Linked DNA regions of Variovorax paradoxus. The protein of the gene in region 2 binds, or shares a complex with, the protein of the main gene of each other region. Links are inferred from orthologs where the notes say so. Each region holds a gene or a part of one and is shown on either strand. Other genes may lie near its edges.

Region 1 (3,243 bases), 660 kb from region 2 along the record:
GGCGCCCTGCAAGCGGTCAGAGCGAAGTCTTCGGCGAGGGCGGGGCATTGTACCAATGCAGGAAATCGCCCTCCCGCTCCGCAAAGCCGCCTCCCACCTTGAGATGGATGCGGTGCCCCCGCGTGGTGCATGCACGGACCTGGTCGAGCAGTTGCGCGAGCTGGGCGGCACTGGGCCCGCAGCCATGCGAATGCATCAGCCAGTGGCGCAGCACATTGGCCTGCCGGGCGCGCGAAAGCACCTGCAGTGCGGCAATGCGCGGCGGATCGCCTACCGTTGCCAAGTCTTGCTCGGCCAGGTCGCCGAGCAGTTGCTGCGCCTGCGCTGCGTGACCGACGCTGCGCGCAAAGGTGGCGCGGAACTGCGGGAACACTTGCGCCAGGGCCGGCAACAGCACGGCGCGAATCCGGTTGCGGGTGTAGCGTTCGTCGCCATTGGTCGGGTCGTCGATCCAGGGCAATTCGTGGACATCGAGCCACGCCCGAATCTCGGCGCCCGAGACTGCCAGCAGCGGCCGATGGACGTCCAGTCCATTGCGCCGAATGCACGCCGGCATGGCTGCCAAGCCCGGCAGCCCCGCACCGCGCGAAAGCGCCAGCATCAGCGTTTCGACCTGATCGTCGGCGTGGTGGCCCAGCGCGATGGATTCGACAGCCGGCGAGGCCCCTTCTCCATATGCCATCTCGGCGAAAGCCTCATAGCGGGCGCGGCGGGCCGCATCTTCGGGACTGTCTCCCGGTGCGTGACGTGCATCGACCCGATGAACACGCAGCGGAACGCCAAGGCGTTCGCATACGGTACGGCAATGGCGTTCGAAGTCGTCGGCCGCGGCCTGCAGCCCGTGGTGCACGTGAAAGGCCAGCACCTGTTCCGGCCAGCGCGCTGCGCAGGCGGCGAGCAACGCGGTCGAGTCGGCTCCGCCGCTGAACCCCACTGCCAGCGGCCAATGCGCCGGCTCGAACGCGGCCATGGCGCGTTCGAAAGCGGAGTTCATGGCGAGCGCCTGTGCTTACCTGCCGGCGTCGGCCTTCGTGTCGTTGAAACGACCGTAGCTCTGCAGGCGCTCGTAGCGGCGCTCCAGCAGCTCCTTCGGCTTGAGGTCGCTGACCTGGCGGAATGCATCGTTGAGTGCGCGCTTGAGGAAAGCCGCCATCTGGCGATGGTCGCGGTGCGCACCACCGACGGGTTCGTTCACGATCTTGTCGACCAGGCCCAGCGCCTTCAGGCGGTGAGCCGTGATGCCGAGTGCATCGGCGGCTTCCTGCGCCTTCTCGCTGGTCTTCCACAGGATGGAAGCGCAGCCCTCGGGGCTGATGACCGAGTAGATCGAGTACTGGAGCATCACGAGCTGGTCGCCGACCGAAATGGCCAGAGCGCCGCCGGAGCCACCTTCACCGATGATCGTGACGATGATCGGCACCTCGAGCTGCGCCATCTCGAAGATGTTGCGGCCAATGGCTTCGGACTGGCCGCGTTCTTCGGCGTCGATGCCGGGATACGCGCCAGGCGTGTCGACGAAGGTGAACACCGGGAGCTTGAACTTCTCGGCCGTCTTCATGAGACGCAGGGCCTTGCGGTATCCCTCCGGCTTGCTCATGCCGAAGTTGCGCGCCGTGCGTTCCTTCGTGTCGCGGCCCTTCTGGTGGCCGATCACCATGCACGGTACGCCGTTGAAGCGTGCGAGACCGCCCACGATCGACAGGTCATCCGAAAAATGCCGGTCGCCGTGAAGCTCGACGAAATCGGTGAAGATCTCGTTGACGTAGTCGAGCGTGTAGGGACGCTCCGGATGCCGTGCGATCTTGGTGATCTGCCACGGCGTCAGGTCGCTGTAGATGTCCTTGGTGAGTTGCTGGCTCTTCTTGCCGAGCTGATCGATTTCTTCAGAAATGTCGACCGCCGATTCGGTCTGCACATAACGCAATTCTTCGATCTTGGTTTCGAGTTCAGCAATGGGCTGCTCGAAGTCGAGGAAGGTTCGTTTCGCCAACGTCTTCTCCTGTTTATTTCAATTGACTGTCCGCCAGCCCGTCGCGTCATCCACTCCGGGAACACCGTGGAACCGGCTTTATCGGCCGCCGGTGCTGCCCGCGAGCGGGTTGGCGAAGCAACACGCGGCGCGCGCAACCTGGGGTGTTGCTAGTACGCGACTGGAACGGGATCCAGCGATCGCCAAATATACCAAGTCGCCACACTGCAATAAGGCGCCCAGGCCACGGCGACGTCGCGGGCATCGCTGCGGCTGACCGGATCGCCCGAAAAATAGTTGACGCTGATGCCGTTGAGCAGGCCCAGGTCATCGACCGGGAGCACGTTCGGCCGCATCAGGTGGAAGATGAGGAACATCTCGGCCGTCCAGCGGCCGATGCCGCGGATGGCCACGAGCTCCTCGATGATGTGCTCATCGGCCATGTCCTTCCACGAATCGACGTGGACCATGCCCGAGTCGAAGTGCAGCGCCAAGTCGACGAGGTACTCGATTTTGCGTGCCGACAGCCCGGCCGCGCGCATGTCGTCGACCTTGAGCTTGAGCACGTTCGCCGGCGTCAGCTTGCGCGGCAGTGCGGCGAACTTGTCCCACACCGACTGAGCGGCCTTCACCGAGATCTGCTGGCCGACCACACTGCGCGCGAGCGTGGTGAAGGCGTCGCCGCGCGACTCGAGGCAGGCATCTCCGAACTTCGGAATCAGCCGCTTCATGACGCGGTCCTTCTTGGAAAGATGCTTGCACGCCTCTTCCCAATAGTCCGGCGTGTAGATCTGTACGCTCGACTTACGGGTCGCAGGCATGGGGTTCGTCGTTCCGTTCACTGCGCAGCCGCCCAGGTCGTTCCCGTGGGCGAGTCCTTGAGCACGATGCCCTGCTCGAGGAGTTCCTGGCGAATGCGATCGGCTTCGGCGAAGTCCTTCGCGGCCTTGGCGGCAGCACGGGCATCGATACGGCCCTGGATGGTGGCCTCGTCGAGCGTGGCGCCGGCGCGCAAGAAGGCCTTGGGGTCGTCCTGCAATATCTGCACGCAGCCGCCCAGGGCCTTCAGCAGACCGGCTTGCGCGGCCGACTGCGTGCGGTTGACTTCACCCGCCAGGTCGAAGAGCACGGCAACCGCCTCGGGCGTGGCGAAGTCTTCGTCCATCGCCGCCTTGAAACGCGCGGCGTAGGCGTCGGTCCAGTCGATCTTGACGTCGGCCGGCGTCACCAGGTCGAGCGCCGTGTACAGGCGCTTGAGCGACGCCCGCGCGTCG
Region 2 (3,352 bases):
ACTACCTGTGCCGCACCGAGGGCATCATCCCGGCGCTCGAATCCAGCCACGCCGTGGCCCATGCCATGAAGCTCGCCAAGACCATGCGCCCCGACCAGTCCATCCTGGTGAATCTCTCGGGCCGTGGCGACAAGGACATCGGCACCGTGGCCGACCTGTCGGGCGTCGATTTCTACGACAGGCCCTCGATGCGCGGCCTGAGCGTGAAGGGAGGCAAGTGATGAGCCGCATTGCAAATACCTTCGCCGCGCTGCAAGAAGACGGCCGCCGCGCCCTCATTCCGTACGTCACCGCGGGCTTTCCCTTCGCCGACATCACGCCCGAGCTGATGCACGGCATGGTCGAGGCCGGGGCCGACGTGATCGAGCTCGGCGTGCCCTTCTCCGACCCGATGGCCGACGGCCCGGTGATCCAGAAGGCCGGAGAGGCCGCGCTGGCGCTCGGCATCGGCATGAAGCAGGTGCTGGCCATCGTGGCGGCCTTCCGCCAGAAGGACACGACCACGCCCGTCGTGCTGATGGGCTACGCCAACCCGGTCGAGCGCTATGACCTGGTCCATGGCAGCAAAGCCTTCATCCGCGACGCATCGGCGGCCGGCGTCGACGGCCTGCTGGTGGTCGACTACCCGCCCGAGGAATGCGAGGCCTTCGCCGCGGAGCTGAAGGCCGCGAACATCGACCTGATCTTCCTGCTGGCGCCCACGAGCACCGACGAGCGCATGGCGCAGGTTGCGCGCATCGCCAGCGGCTATGTGTACTACGTGTCGCTGAAGGGCGTGACCGGCGCCGGGCATCTCGACACCGAGGCGGTCGGCCAGATGATCCCGCGCATCCGCCAGCACGTGAGCATCCCGGTCGGCGTGGGCTTCGGCATTCGCGACGCACGCACCGCACAGGCGGTCGGCTCGGCGGCCGATGCGGTCGTGATCGGCACGAAGATCATCCAGCTCATCGAAGACCAGCCGCGCGAAAAGGTGGTGCCCGCGGTGCACGAATTCCTCGCCGGCATTCGGGAGGCGCTCGACGCCCTGCCGGCCGCTACCCCCAAGAACGCGGCTGGCCGATAATCGCGGCTGCCCTCACCCAACCCCCTGCGGCAATGCGGCAGGGGGAGCTAATCCGGAGTCCTATGAGCTGGCTTGAAAAACTGCTACCCGCCAAGATCGCACAAACCGACCCGTCGGAGCGCCGCCAGGTGCCCGAGGGCCTGTGGATCAAGTGCCCCGCCTGCGAGACCGTGCTCTACAAGACCGATCTCGAACACAACCAGAATGTCTGCCCGAGCTGCAGCCATCACCACCGCATCGGCGCCCGCGCGCGGCTCGATGCGTTCCTCGACGCCGAAGGCCGCTACGAAGTCGGCCAGGAAGTGCTGCCGGTCGACGCCCTGAAGTTCAAGGACAGCCGCAAGTACCCCGAGCGCCTGAAGGAAGCCCTGGAAAACACCGGCGAGACGGACGCCCTGGTCGTCATGGGCGGCTCGGTCCACAGCATCAGCGTAGTCGTGGCCTGCTTCGAGTTCGAATTCATGGGCGGCAGCATGGGCAGCGTGGTCGGCGAGCGCTTCGTGCGCGGCGTCGAAACCGCCATCGAGCAGAAGGTGCCGTTCATCTGCTTCACCGCCACCGGCGGCGCGCGCATGCAGGAAGGCCTGCTTTCGCTGATGCAGATGGCCAAGACGAATTCCGCACTCACGCTGCTGGCGAAGAAGGGCCTGCCCTACATCAGCGTGCTGACCGACCCGACCATGGGCGGCGTGTCGGCCGGTTTCGCCTTCGTGGGCGACGTCGTGATCGCGGAACCCAAGGCGCTGATCGGCTTCGCCGGCCCGCGCGTGATCGAATCGACCGTGCGCGTGACGCTGCCCGAAGGCTTCCAGCGTGCCGAGTTCCTGCAGACCAAGGGCGCGATCGACTTCATCAGCGACCGCCGCGAACTGCGCAAGACGATCGCCAGCACCCTGGCCATGCTGCTGCGCCAGCCAGCCGACGCGGTCAGCTGACCGGAGCGCTCAGGCGCAATCCATGCAAAAGGGCCCGGATGCATGCATCCGGGCCCTTTTTTCGCAGGTGTCCCGGTTCGCTCAGAACGTCAGTTGATAGGCGAACACCAGCAGGTTGCCCAGCACGATCGCGATCACCTGCAGCACGACGATGGCGGCCAGCGGCGACAGGTCGACCCCGCCGATCAGCGGGATGAAGCGGCGAAACGGGCGCACCAGCGGATCGGCGAGGCGCGAGATCAGGTCGAGCAGCATCGGCGATGCGCCCGGAATCCATGACAGCACCGCGTAGACCACCAGCAGCGCGGTCAGCCCCGAGACGGCCAACTGCATCAGACCGACCAGCGACACCAGCGGCAGGGTCACGATGTGGCCGAGGTTGCCGACCAGCAGCCACAGCAGCAGGAACTTCAGCATCACGAGCAGCCAGGCGGCGATCAGGCTTGCGAGGTCCCAGCGCTTCACCGACGGCACGATGCGGCGCAGCGGCAGCACGATCCAGTCGGTGATGGCAAACACGAAGCGACCGAGCGGATTGCCGAACGGCACGCGGTGGTACTGCATGTAGAGGCGCAGCAGGCAGGCGCCGCCGAGCAGACCGACGATCACGTCGAGAAGGAACGAAGGTATCTGGTACAACATGTCGGTGGAAGGAAAGGTGCGGCTGCACGACTGCTCCGATTCTGGCCCACAAGCGCCCAGGCCCGATCCCCTCTGCCCTACGAAACACCATGCCTTTGCCGAGCGTCGCACTGCCCGCCTGCAACCACGGCGTCCCCTTCCACGACGACACGACCAACGGGCGCGGCGTGCGGCGCGCCCGGCATGCGACCTCGCTGGCCCCGATCTTCAACTCCCACTGACGCCGGCCTACCGGCCGAGTCCCTTCACGTGTCCATTCCACTCTTCCCGCTCGGAACGGTTCTGTATCCCGCCGGCCTGCTTCCGCTTCGCATCTTCGAGGTGCGCTACCTGGACATGATCGGCAAGTGCCGCAAGGCCGACCTGCCCTTCGGCGTCGTGAGCCTCACCAGCGGCAGCGAAGTGCGCAAAGCCGGCGCCGACGCCGAGAGCTTTGCGGCCGTCGGCACGCTGGCTTCCATCCGCGAGTTCGAATCGCCGCAGAGCGGCCTGCTGCAGATCGAGTGCGTGGGCACGCAGCGCTTTCGCATCCGCAGTGCCGAACTGCAGAAGCATGGACTGTGGATCGCCGAGGTGGACCCCGTGGCCGACGACGTCGCTCTCGAGATCCCCGACGACCTGAAACACACCGCCACCGCGCTGCAGCGCCTGATCGACACGCTCGAAGAGCGCCGCCGTGCCCAGGGCGAGACCGTGCGCCTGCCCATCG

The links. The genes of interacting proteins can lie anywhere in the genome.
Region 1: the proteins of accD (region 2) and AACL56_RS13420 are in contact, whole or in part, in a solved structure (PDB 8UXZ), measured with the Escherichia coli proteins. The link is inferred for Variovorax paradoxus from one-to-one orthologs.

Annotation. Positions count from the first base shown.
Region 1 is NZ_LR743507.1:2,931,303-2,934,545, reverse strand. What follows is about bases 1-2,951. They hold AACL56_RS13420 (acetyl-CoA carboxylase carboxyltransferase subunit alpha), read right to left. Parts: upstream 1,991-2,951; coding sequence 1,010-1,990; downstream 1-1,009. Other genes in these bases: cysS (cysteine--tRNA ligase), read right to left, coding at 2,808-2,951; AACL56_RS13415 (DNA-3-methyladenine glycosylase family protein), read right to left, coding at 2,140-2,790; tilS (tRNA lysidine(34) synthetase TilS), read right to left, coding at 17-994. In the rest of the region: more of cysS, read right to left, coding at 2,952-3,243. UniProt on the Escherichia coli protein: Component of the acetyl coenzyme A carboxylase (ACC) complex. First, biotin carboxylase catalyzes the carboxylation of biotin on its carrier protein (BCCP) and then the CO(2) group is transferred by the carboxyltransferase to acetyl-CoA to form malonyl-CoA.
Region 2 is NZ_LR743507.1:2,267,351-2,270,702, reverse strand. The notes cover bases 297-3,064. They hold accD (acetyl-CoA carboxylase, carboxyltransferase subunit beta), read left to right. Parts: upstream 297-1,128; coding sequence 1,129-2,001; downstream 2,002-3,064. Other genes in these bases: AACL56_RS10175 (LON peptidase substrate-binding domain-containing protein), read left to right, coding at 2,893-3,064; AACL56_RS10180 (hypothetical protein), read left to right, coding at 2,733-2,864; AACL56_RS10185 (YggT family protein), read right to left, coding at 2,083-2,643; trpA (tryptophan synthase subunit alpha), read left to right, coding at 297-1,066. Also shown: trpB (tryptophan synthase subunit beta), read left to right, coding at 1-221; more of trpA, read left to right, coding at 221-296; more of AACL56_RS10175, read left to right, coding at 3,065-3,352.